Regions from separate parts of the Paenibacillus sp. FSL M7-0420 genome, predicted to be linked through region 1. Evidence: riboswitches for the same ligand, from Rfam matches in the RefSeq annotation. Region 1 holds a riboswitch; each other region holds the start of a gene.
What was found. Region 1 has a riboswitch for cobalamin ahead of MKX51_RS03270 (S-layer homology domain-containing protein). Riboswitches for the same ligand answer to the same signal wherever they lie in the genome.
Positions count from the first base shown of each region.

Region 2: it holds a riboswitch for cobalamin, as region 1 does, so the genes downstream of both, MKX51_RS00770 (anaerobic ribonucleoside triphosphate reductase) here and MKX51_RS03270 (S-layer homology domain-containing protein) in region 1, are expected to answer to the same signal.
Region 3: it holds a riboswitch for cobalamin, as region 1 does, so the genes downstream of both, MKX51_RS07545 (energy-coupling factor ABC transporter permease) here and MKX51_RS03270 (S-layer homology domain-containing protein) in region 1, are expected to answer to the same signal.

Region 1 covers NZ_JBBOCJ010000001.1:761,904-765,915, forward strand. The annotation lists gene MKX51_RS03265 (GAP1-N2 domain-containing protein) at 1-50, shown strand, start outside; cobalamin riboswitch at 963-1,155, shown strand; gene MKX51_RS03270 (S-layer homology domain-containing protein) at 1,370-3,541, shown strand; gene MKX51_RS03275 (DUF4430 domain-containing protein) at 3,995-4,012, shown strand, end outside.
Region 2 covers NZ_JBBOCJ010000001.1:177,015-181,026, reverse strand. The annotation lists tRNA gene MKX51_RS00785 (tRNA-Thr) at 20-91, opposite strand; gene MKX51_RS00780 (sugar phosphate isomerase/epimerase family protein) at 191-970, opposite strand; gene MKX51_RS00775 (MTH1187 family thiamine-binding protein) at 1,019-1,327, opposite strand; cobalamin riboswitch at 1,668-1,898, shown strand; gene MKX51_RS00770 (anaerobic ribonucleoside triphosphate reductase) at 2,208-4,012, shown strand, end outside.
Region 3 covers NZ_JBBOCJ010000001.1:1,771,072-1,775,083, reverse strand. The annotation lists gene cbiQ (cobalt ECF transporter T component CbiQ) at 1-287, opposite strand, end outside; gene MKX51_RS07550 (energy-coupling factor ABC transporter substrate-binding protein) at 284-577, opposite strand; gene MKX51_RS07545 (energy-coupling factor ABC transporter permease) at 577-1,341, opposite strand; cobalamin riboswitch at 1,727-1,920, opposite strand; gene MKX51_RS07540 (ArsR/SmtB family transcription factor) at 2,060-2,992, shown strand; gene MKX51_RS07535 (IS4 family transposase) at 3,404-4,012, opposite strand, start outside.

The sequences.
Region 1 (4,012 bases):
CGGAACCATCTGCTTCCGCAAGCCCGGAAGCAGACACGGATGCAGAATAAAGCAGCGGCAACAAGCTGGCTGTTTACATTTTTTAACTAGTGCGATCGGGTAACATTACCTTCAGAGATAGGTGTACTCTGTACAACTAAAAACAGTGAAAAGAAGGGCAGACCTATCCTAACTGTATTCCATACAACTAAATTTGCCCGAATGGGCGAAAAGCCGGATACAGAAGCATTTTAGGTGCACGAAATACAGCTAAAAGTACATTTGGCGGTAAATCAGACGATTTAGTTGTACAGATTGCATTTAAGCATACAGTGTGCACCTTCGTCGGGGAACGGCAGACCCTCAGCAAGCGAAGGAGTTAAATTAAAGACTGATTAGTTTAAACCTGATGATCGGCTAGCGGCTCATCCTACTTTACCTTAGCGTAGTGCATTTATTAGTGCTCCGGCAGGCTGGAATATGTGAAATGTAGCAGATAGTATGCTGACGTCCGTAAGTAGCTAATCTATCGCACTTTGTACACTAGAATCAGGCATATTGGAGCTTATATGGCGTTCTGTTGTATTCGGTACATTAGATTTTGGAAATTCGGCCCGGCGGAGGGTTCTTTGCCACAATCGATTGTATGAAATGCAGCAGAATGCGTTATCGGCCGCTTTTACACCAATTCTAATGTACATAATACAATCGCCTGCTGCCGCTGTCTCCGCTAGTACCGCCAACGTCTTAATTAACCAGCAGAAGAACGACTCCATAGTCCTGAATAGTACGATGTGCCGGGGTAGCGGGCATGTGCTGTTCAGGATTTTTTGGTGCGGGCTGGCCTTGGGGTGGCTGTGGCTGTAATAGAAATAGCTGGTCTATAGACATACAGGGGAATAGTAGCTATGATTGTTTCAGAATATTAAAAATTTAATAAGCTTTGGGAAAAGGTGCGGATGTCTAAGAGGCCGTACGCTGTTGCCAGCAGATGCTGGCAGGGCTATGTCTAATAGAGGAATCTGCTTAAAAGGGAAGTCCGGTGCAAGTCCGGCGCGGTCCCGCCACTGTAAGTACGGAGCAACTCCTGAGGAGCCACTGTCTGTTAATGGGATGGGAAGGCGGGGGAAGCGGTGAAGTATGAGCCAGGAGACCTGCCTTTTTCGTTGTTGTTTCTATTCTTCGGGGGTAAGAATGTGGAAGCAGATGCTGATATTGGCGAGGGCTGTATATGCTGTATTGTATGTAATGCGGGAGAGCAATCGGCTCCTTCAGCTGCCCTGTATTGTATTCTTCCCCGGCCGCCCTGCACAGGGCGGTCTTTAGGTTGCCGCTCTATTTGCGTAAGGAAGCAGGATTCATCCATTCTATTTCAGGAAAGAGGTTAGTTATGAAGAACCACTCTCTATCATCCAGATTCACACGGCTGGGACTAGCTGTCATTATGCTGTTCGCACTGCTGGGAGCAGCCGTAGCCCCGGCAGGACAAGTTGCTGCTGCACAGGCAGGCGTGACTTCCGCACCCGCGGTATCCGCTCTGCCCGCAAGTGAAGCAGCCAGCGTAACCGCTGCGGTCTATGCTACTGCGGAGTTCATGCTGAAGAACGGAGTCCAGTCGGATTGGCAGGCGATTGGCCTTGCGCAAGCGGGCTACAAGGTTCCAGCCGGCTATCTGAAGGCGCTTGAGGGCAAGGTGGCTGAGGCTAAGGGTGTTTTTGCCAGAGCTACGGACTATGCCCGGATCACGCTGGCTGTTAAGGCACTGGGCGGCGACCCGGCGAATGTGGCAGGCTATAACCTGATCGAGAAGCTGTACCATAACGATAAAATTACGGGCCAGACGCTGAATAATCCGGTCTATGCACTGCTGGCTCTGGATTCCGGCAGCTATACGATCCCGGCCAATGCAAAATGGACGCCGTCGAAGCTGCTGGCAGAGATTCTGGCGAAGCAGAACCCGGACGGCGGCTTCACCCTGACCACGGGTGCGAGTGATCCGGATATGACAGCGATGGTGCTGAACGCACTGGCTGGACACAAGCAGGAAGCGGCAGTGAATGCTGCTGGTCAGCGGGCGGCAGCCTGGCTGGCTAAGGCACAGGATAAGAACGGCGGATATGGCGACAGCAGCGAGAGTGTAGCTCAGGCCATCATCGGTCTGTCTGCCTTCGGCATTGATCCTGCAGGAGCAGATTACACGAAGGGTAACATCAATCTGGTCAGCAAGCTGCTGAGCTTCAGCGCAGAGGGCGGCGGCTTCGCCCACACTGCAGGCGGCAGCTCCAATCCGCTCTCTACAGAGCAGGCGCTGGAGGCTTTGGTAGCGTACAAGCTGTTTGGAACAGGCGGTAAGCTCTTTGACTTTAGCGGCACACCAGTGAAGAATCCTCAGGTAAGTGTCTCCGTTACTGTTGAGGGTCCAAATGGAACCTTGGCTGAAGGCAGCGTATACGCTGGAAATGTGCTTACGGCACTGGACAAGACAGCAGCAGCCAAGCGCCTGGCCCTGGTCAATGAAGCAGGCAATTATGTGACGGGGATCGGCGGCGTGACTGCGGGTACTTTTGGCGGATATGATGGCTGGATGTATGTAGTCGCACGCGGCGGAGTATGGATCTATCCAAGTGTAGGCATGGGCGACTTCGCACTGGAGGAGAATGACCGCATTGTGGTCTACTATGGCGGGGACAACACGCAGGTGGTTGATGCCGTAACCGTGACTCCCGCACAGCCGCAGCCTGGACAAGATCTGAAGGTGCAGGTAACCCAGAAACAATGGGTCTGGAATGAGGCGACCTTCACCTCCGATCCGGTAACCTCACCGGCAGCAGGCGTACAGGTAACCATTGGCGGTAAAACAGCAGTTACAGATGCTGCGGGCGTGGCTGCTATCGCCGGAGGACTGCCAGCGAATAAATATACCCTGACGGTTACGGGATATCTGAAGGATAAAACCCCAGCCATCGTCCGTCATACGGTCCCGGTAACGGTGGCTTCTGCTGCGGCGGACCGTCCGGCTTTTGCCGATGTGAAGTCGATCTCGCCTTGGGCGCTGGAGTCGGTATACACGGCGTATGACCGCAAGCTGATGAACGGTGTGAGTGAGAGCCGTCTGCTGTTTGCACCGAAAAAGAATATTACCCGTGCTGAATTTGCAGCGCTGCTGCTGCGGTTAACCGGGAACGAGCCGTCTGCGGCGTCTTCCGCTGGGGCCTTCAGTGATGTTAAGGCCGGTACATGGTATTATGGAACAGTGAACCGGGCGAAGGAGCTAGGAATCATCAGCGGTGTGACGGCCAAGACGTTTAAGCCGGACGGGCTGGTTACGCGCCAGGATATGGCTGTGATGATGGTTAGAGCTTTTAAGCTGGATTCGGCATCAGCTGGAGCAGGCGCAGGGGCTGGTAAATTCAGCGACGAAGATAAGATTAGCGACTATGCATTGTCCGCTGTCCGTACGGTGACGGGACTTGGATATATGAGCGGCACCGGCGGCGCATTCGAGCCTTCCGCTGTTGTAACCCGTGAGATGGCTGCTGCTGTGGCGGTTAGATTGCCTTAGTTCTTAGTAAGAGCAGGGAGCAGACTGTATTGCAAGCTGGTACTGCACGTTGGAGTTGCACCTGGAGCCGACGATAAGTGGAAAAATGACATCTAATTTGGCCGGATTTGCTGTAGAGCGGGAGCTAGTTGGATAAACGACACTTATTCAGGCTTGAAGCTGCAGAAGGATGAGGTATGGGCAGAATTAGATGCCGGAAATCCAACTAAATTCTTTACAGGTGCGTAATCTGGATTATTAAGAGTAGAAAATCCAACTAACGCACTCATGCCGATGAGCCGATGAGCCGTATAGGGTTGCCGAAGCGCTGAAGGCTCGTTGGTTCGTTAGACGGACGGAGTAGCTTGGAATTCGTTTGGATATGTGTTGAAAAGTAAGCATAAGGTGTATGAAGGAACGGGGAACAGGCTGACTGCCCCCGTTCTTTTCCCTTTTTGTGGAGGTGTGCAGGTAATGTTCAATTTAGTCAAA
Region 2 (4,012 bases), 580 kb from region 1:
ACTATTGAGTTCTTACAAATGCTGGTGAAGGGAATTGAACCCCCGGCCTACGCATTACGAGTGCGTTGCTCTACCCCTGAGCTACACCAGCGAACAGGCTTTGCTGTCCTGCCAAGCAAAAAATATTATAACTCTTCCAGCGGAAAACGCAACCCCTTTTTCCGCTGGTTGCTGTATCCTCAGCCGTGCATTAGCCGTGCATCAGTCCCAGCCCGCGGAAATAATCCAGCGCGAGCTTAGCGCTTGCTAGGGAGGATACCTCATAAGCCTCTTGTTCTACAATATAATAGAGAATTCCGCTCTGCTCCGCGATCTCGAAGACGCTCCGGAAATCGACCTCTCCCTTTCCGAGATCGGTCTCCTCATTGTCTGCTCCGAAGTCCTTAATGTGAACCAGCGGAACACGGCCGGCGTACCGTGACACATAATCAACGGGCCGGGCTCCACCCCTGTATACCCATCCCAGATCAAACTCAGCCAGCATATGCTCGGCAGGAATCTGCTCCAGCCAGATATCGATGACCGCCTTGCCGTCAACCTCTTTGAATTCATAATCATGGTTGTGGTAGCCGTACTGCATCCCCGCCGCCCGGACCATCGCGGAAGCCTTCTCCAGGAATGGAATGATTCTCGTTACATCCTCTATGGAAGGATTCGGCGGAAGCGGTGCCGACGGGGTGATTATATATTGCAGTCCGAGCTCTACCGCGTATTCAATCTCTTTGGCTAAGGCCTGTTCCATCTTATCCAGACTGCTGAAGTCCAGGCCTACATGCGCCGAGGGGGCCGCCAGGCCAAGTTCATCCAGCTTACGGCGCAGTTCCCCTGCAGATACACCGAAATAACCGGCGAATTCCACTGCCTGGTACCCCATCTCTGCCACCTTGGCCAGTGTGCCGAGGAAATCGCGCTCCGTCTGGTCGCGCAGTGTATACATTTGAATTCCGATCTGCTGTGCTGCTGTTGTCATGAAGAATCCGCTCCTTATCGTCATTTCTGATTGGATACTATATTCCCGCTACTTCCCCTGTAGCTTGCGCTCCACGGATTCCAGCTTGCTGCGGCTGGTCGAGGTCTTGTCGCGCCGGTCATCGATCTTGAGCGAGGTTGAGACTCTCTGCGCCCCGGCGGTGAACGGCGACTCATGCAGCGCTTCTACCGCAGCCAGAATCCGCGCTACCGGACCCTCAATAATCGTACCCATGGAAGTAAGCTCATAGGTAATGCCCTCCACCGTCTCCAACACGCGCTGCATCTCGGCCACATAGCTGCTGAGACTGGTGCTGCCTGTCCCAACCGGAATAACGGTCACTTCGCCAATTGCCATTGTGAACTGCCTCCTAATGATCTGATGTGCCTGCCTCTAACTTTTCCTCTTTATTGTAACGCTTCGCCAGGCTTGCTACAAATCACCTGCACCCTCTCTATTCTATTAATATCCGTCAAAATGATTACCAGGATTAGACGCACTCTATTTATGGATTCTTTGTGGCGTATTTTCGGAGATTTTATGAAACATTCACGGCAGATTCAGAGGAAAGTTGTGGATTACCTGTGGACTAACTGTGGATCAGCTGTGAGTAAAAGCGCCGAACCCGCTCCCCGTGCGGGATTGCAAAAAAACATTTACAAACACAATATATTGCGGTAGCTTTAATAGATAACAACAAAATATAGTAGAAACGGGTGTTTCACCTCTTGTAATAGAGGTGCGACTTAATAGGGAAGCGCGGTGCAAAACCGCTGCGGTCCCGCCACTGTAACCGGATGCTCCCAGGGTGCGATGCCCAGGGCCGCATTCTCCGGCTAATTGCCACTAAGGGGCGGAATAAGCCCCCCGGGAAGGCGCCGGAGGAGTTGCCGGAAGCCAGGAGACCTGCCTGTTTCGGTGGCACCGCTTAGACTCCTGCGAGGAACAGGGGAGGTGTCCGTATGCGGCCTGCAATAGCAGAGTTAGCCTTCCGTCATTCGGGTCAGAGGCTGCCGATACCTGAGGACGATCGGGGATTATTTTCAGGTATCGGCTCTGCGGAATATACAAGAACGGGCGTAAGCTATCGCCCTTGTGTCTGCTCGTATGTTCCACCCAGACCACAGGCAAATTTCCGTTTCCCGGATCTTTGCATCATGCATTCGGGCATTTCCGGCCTTCCCGGCCGGGGGTGCTTTTTTAACGCTTACAATACCCGAGAGGAGAGAGTTATATAATGACGCTGCTGGAGAAACGTTATAACGAAGGACAAGCTGCACAGGAGGATCTTTTGGAAGAGGTCATTCATCTGGGACGGGATATTATCGACAGCCGGGATCTGGATCTGCTGCGCGAGAATGCGAACCTGAACGGGGAGAGCTTCTCCGGCAAAATGAGCAAGTTCGGCAGTGAATACTCCAAATGGTATGCCCGCAACTTCACCATGCCGCCGCAGCTGGTACAGGCTACCCTGGATAATGTCGTCTATGTACATGACCTGGATCAATACGCCATCGGAACTACCAACTGCATCTTCATCCCGTTCGAACGGCTTCTCCGTGAAGGCTTCAACACCGGCAACGGCAGCGTACGGCCTCCCAACTCGATTATGACGGCGATGTCGCTGGTGGCGATTATTTTCCAGTCGCAGCAGAATGCGCAGTACGGCGGTGTGTCCGCCAACAAGCTGGATTATGATCTGGCCCCTTATGTGACCAAATCCTTCTCCAAGCTCTTCCGCAAAGGTCTGGAGTATTTCGAGGAGAACGCAGAGGGTTCGGAGCTTGGGGAGATTACGATGAGCCGCAGCGATCTGGCTGAGCAGTATCCGCGGGCCTTCCGTTTTGCCCTGAAGGAGACGCAGAGCGAGACCCTGCAGGCCGCAGAGAGTATGGTACATAACCTGAATACGATGTCCAGCCGCTCCGGCGGCCAGATTCCTTTTACCAGCATCAACTACGGCACCTGCACCTCCCCGGAGGGCCAGCTGGTGATCAGCTCGCTGCTGACGGCCACGATGAATGGACTGGGCAGCGGGGAGACGCCGGTGTTCCCGATTCAGATCTTCAAATGCAAGCAAGGCATTAACCAGCAACCGGGTGATCCTAACTACGAGCTGTTCCTGAAGGCAGCGGAGTGCTCGGCGCGCAGATTGTATCCGAACTTCGCCAATCTGGACGCTCCGCTGAACATGCAGTATTACGATCCGGCTGACCCGGATACCGAGTTCGCTACGATGGGCTGCCGGACCCGTGTGCTCGGCGACCGCTTCGGACGCAACCATTGCTCCGGCAAAGGCAACCTGTCCTTCAACACGCTCAACCTGGTGCGTCTTGGACTGGCCCACGGCACGATAACCGGCCGCCGCCTCGCTGCTGATGAAGAAGGGTTCTTCGACGACCTCAATCACTATATGGATATTGCGCTGGACGGCCTGCTGCACCGCTTCCGTATCCAGGCTTCCCAGAAGGCCAAAGCCTCCGATTTCATGATGCGTGAAGGCGTCTGGGAAGGCGGCGAGCAGCTTGCCCCTGATGACAGTGTAGGCGAACTGCTGAAGCACGGCAGCCTGTCACTGGGCTTCATCGGGATGGCGGAATGCATGAAGGCCATGTACGGCAAGCACCACGGCGAAGATATGGAGATTCACGCCAAGGCTGTAGCCATCGTCCGCCACATGCGTGAATATTGCGACCGCAAGAGCGAGGAGCTTAACCTCAACATCACCTTGTTCGCCACGCCGGCCGAGGGTCTTTCCGGCAAATTTACCAAGATCGACCGCAAGGTGCTAGGCTCTATCCCTGGGGTAACCGACCGTGAATATTATACGAACTCGTTCCACATTCCGGTCTACCATGAACTGAGCGCAGCCAAGAAGATCAGCCTGGAAGCCACGTTCCATGAATATTGCAACGCCGGAGCGATCTCCTATGTCGAACTGAACGGCAATGCCCGGAGCAACCCTGCAGCCTTCGTCAAAATCATCAAATACGCGCTGGAGCAGGACATCAGCTACTTCAGCATTAACCATCCGATTGACCG
Region 3 (4,012 bases), 1.0 Mb from region 1:
AATATCCCTGCCTCTCCCGCAGCCGGATGCCCGAATTCCACGAGCAGCGCCGGTACGCTAAGCGCATAGAACAGCAGCGCTGTGCCGAACAGCATGCCATAAGCACGCAAGGGAATACGGGCCTGCAATACACACCAGGACATCATCCATAGGGTGATTGCAGCCTGTAGTACCGGATGTACAGTGTAAGAGAGCAGGAACATCAGGGCTGCGAACGAGCTTTTCCACATCGGGGATAACTGGCGCAGAGCATTATTGTAGGAGAGAACGTCAATCCGCCGAATCACTTGCTGCTATGCTGCTTCGTCCCGCCCTGCTTGCCCTTGAGCAGCCCCAAGGTATAACCGATCACACCGGCACCAATCGCTGCCTGCAATGCAAACAGCATACTCTCCGTCTCACCCGGCAGCTCGGTCAGCGGCTTGAACCACGGCTTATAGTCAGGATTCATCTCGGTAATCACACCTTCAGCCGCATCATCGGCCCCGCCGAATTCCCCATTGACCAGCAGCAGCGGCAGAATAACCAGCAGAATAACAACCAGCAGCATCAACCCATTTTTCCATTTATTGCTCATTAGGCTCTTCCTCCGTTCACCTTGCGTTTCAGAAGCGACAATTCATTCGGACTATACGATTTCAGCCAGTTCCAGAGCAGTACCGTCAACAGCCCTTCACTGATGGCCAGCGGGATTTGCGTCACGGCAAAGATGCCCCCGAATTTGAGAAAAGAAGCCAGCACGCCGCCATCCGCCGCCGGAAAAGCCACCGCCAGCTGAAAGGAAGTCACTACATACGTACTCAGATCCGCTACCGCAGCCGCACAGAACAACGCCAGCTTCTCACGGTCCGGCCGCTTCATCATCAGCTTATACACTGCATAGCCGGCAAAAGGACCCGCCACCGCCATCGAGAACGCATTGGCCCCGAGCGTAGTAATCCCTCCGTGCGCCAGCAGCAGCGCTTGAAACAGCAGGACAATCGAGCCGATTACGCTCATAGGCAGCGGCCCCAGCATAACCGCACCAAGTCCGGTACCCGTGGGGTGGGAGCTGCTTCCGGTCACGGAAGGCATTTTGAGCGCAGACAGTACGAAGGTAAACGCCCCGGCCAGGCCCAGCAGCAGCTTCAGTTCCGGATTCTCCCTTGTCATGGATTTCAGCTTGAAGATTCCGAGCACAAAAAACGGGATAAACGCCGTCCACCAGAACACCGCCCAGCCTACCGGCAGGAATCCTTCCATAATGTGCATTGCCCGGGCCGTCCCCGGTTCATTCAGCATAAAGTACACCGTAAATCCGGCAACCAGTGCCGCAAAGCTCCACCATCTGTGCTTTTTCATTTGTCACCCTCCATGTTTGTTGTTTTCCCATTACAGATCTTAAAGCCCAAGTGGAAACATCTTTGCCGTCCTTTTATAGGACGGTACGTTTCAGCGAGGAATATAAGGATGATTTATAGCGTGAAGCATAAAAATCCTTATATTCCAAAAAACCCACCCTAAAGGGTGGGAGTGTATGTACGCAGGCAAGTTCGATAGAGCGCGCTGCACGCAGCCAAGCGAAACAAGGTGCTTCTCATCGTCCCATCACTATGGGCCGTGTCCTTGTATCCCGCAGCTGTAAGCCGGGGGTCATCTCTAAGATTCCAAGATTCCTCCGGTCCATCAGGGCAGAACGCCTCTTCTCATTAACCTATCCGTACACCGCTCCTATCCGCGTAGAGTCGTGGTGTGCATCGACAAGGTAGGTCTCCTGGCTTGGAATACAGGCGCCGCAGACTTCGTCTTCCCCGGGGCTTCCCGAGTGACCTCATGAAGTGCAGCTCTTCCATACAGTGGCGGGACCGCTCGGGAGTTGCACCCGATTCCCTGTTATCCCTTGCCGCTTCCGGCAAGAGCACCTTGTTTCATCGCTAATTCATCTCACATCATAGCGGACCGGGCTTAGCGTGTCTGTGATATAAATTGGAAAAGCTGTCCTGAAGCCAATCATGGCTTGTAGAAATTTTATTTGAGTAATATAATTATTAACTATATAACCTGAACGTGGAGGCATCCGATGAAACTTGATCTAACCGAACAATCCCTGCCCGTGTACGAGGCCCTGTCCAGTACCGTGCGCCTGCATATGCTGCGGCTGCTGTCCGAGAAGCCCATGAACGTGAAGGAGCTGGCCGCAGCCCTCAAGCTCAGCAGTGCGATTATGACCATGCATGTGCGCAAGCTCGAAGCCGCCGGGCTGATCCGCAGCCATATGGCTCCCGGCAAAAGCGGTCTGCAGAAGATCTGTACACTGGCCGCCGACGGGGCTGAGATTGTTTTTCCGGGACAAGCCCGGACTCCGCGCAGGGGGTACCGCAAGGACATTCCGGTGGGGCATTATTCCGACTTCCAGATTGAGCCTACCTGTGGACTGTCTACGACGGAGAGGGTCATCGGACACTTTGACGATCCCCGTTATTTCTGGGACCAGGAGCGGGTGAACGCCGGGATTCTCTGGTTCGGCAAGGGGTTCGTCGAGTATAAAATCCCGAATTTCCTGCTGTCGAGCCAGCAGCCGGAGGAGCTTGCCATCACGATGGAGATCGCCTCCGAAGCCCCGTCGGTCAACAACAACTGGCCGTCGGATATTACCTTCACGCTGAACGGACAATCGCTCGGCTTCTGGACCAGCCCCGGTGACTACGGAGATAATCCGGGAAAATACACCCCGGCCTGGTGGCCTGCACTCACCAATCAATACGGCCTGCTCAAGCAGCTGCGGATTACGCAGTCAGGCACCTTCATGGATGGGCAAAAGCTGTCGGAGGTCACCCTGGATCAGGTAGGCATCCGCAACAAACAATGGACCTTCCGGCTCTCTGTCGAGGAGGATGCCGAGCACATCGGCGGCCTCACCCTGTTCGGCAAAGGCTTCGGCAATTACAACGAGGATCTTGTGTTTGAGTTGTTTTATACAGATGGCGTGGCAGATTTGCCGGGTTCTATATGAAAGCCAGATTAGGGTGTGTAGAAGGTAGGTAGGTAGGTAGGTAGGTAGGTAGGTAGGTAGGTAGGTAGGTAGGTAGGTAGGTAGGTAGGTAGGTAGGTAGGTAGGTAGGTAGGTAGGTAGGTAGGTAGTGGAGATAGATTAGTTAGACTAATTAGGTTAGTTTTCGATTCAGCTACTTTTGGAGCTAATGCTCCTCATTTCTGCTCATCGCCCACTTTCCGCCGACTCAGGTGCACAAATGCCAATGTCATTAAGATAAGTTCAAAGATAAGTTTGGAATTAATAAAGAGAATCCAAAACGGTATGGGGAAACGTCCTATGCCGTTTGTTTTTGGTGTAAGGAAGGAAAAAAGCGCATAGCAAACAAAGCGGATGGAAGATCCACTTAAAAAAATGTTCATGCGAACCGAATTATGCTACTCTGTAGACGAAGCTAATGGCGGATTTGCTACGTATTCTGCGTGTATTCCTTTGCCCAGGACGGGTGAGACGAATCGGCAACATATTTTTGCGAATCAAAGCTTCCACATCAGGCGGGGGTCCATCGCCCTTGGAGCGCAGGAAATGTCTACAGACGTGAACGGCCACCGTGAAGTTGACTTGGTAGAGGTGCCGTTTATCCTTTTGGGAAATGACTACGTGCGAGGTAATCATTTCAGCGAAATTGTAGAGGATCATTCTTGCGAATATCTCTTGGGTAATGGACTCTTGCTTCTTTGCGTGAAAATGGGTCAGACCGATGGTGTATTTTAAGGCCCGGAAAGAGGTCTCAATCCCCCATCGCAGGTGATACAGTTCCCGGAGTTCATCCGGTGAGAATTCAGCAGCCGGTAGATTGGTAATGACGGTTTCATAATCGCCACTGGGCAGGAGGAAACGAACCACCCGAAAGGAAATCGGGTAAAACAGGTTCTTTTGCATGTCCAGAAAATCAAAGCTAGAGGTGGCCGGAAGAATTTTATAGATTTCGGGGTGATCCCTGAACGCTTTCGTTCGTTTTTTAGTCAGCGTCAGGTGAAT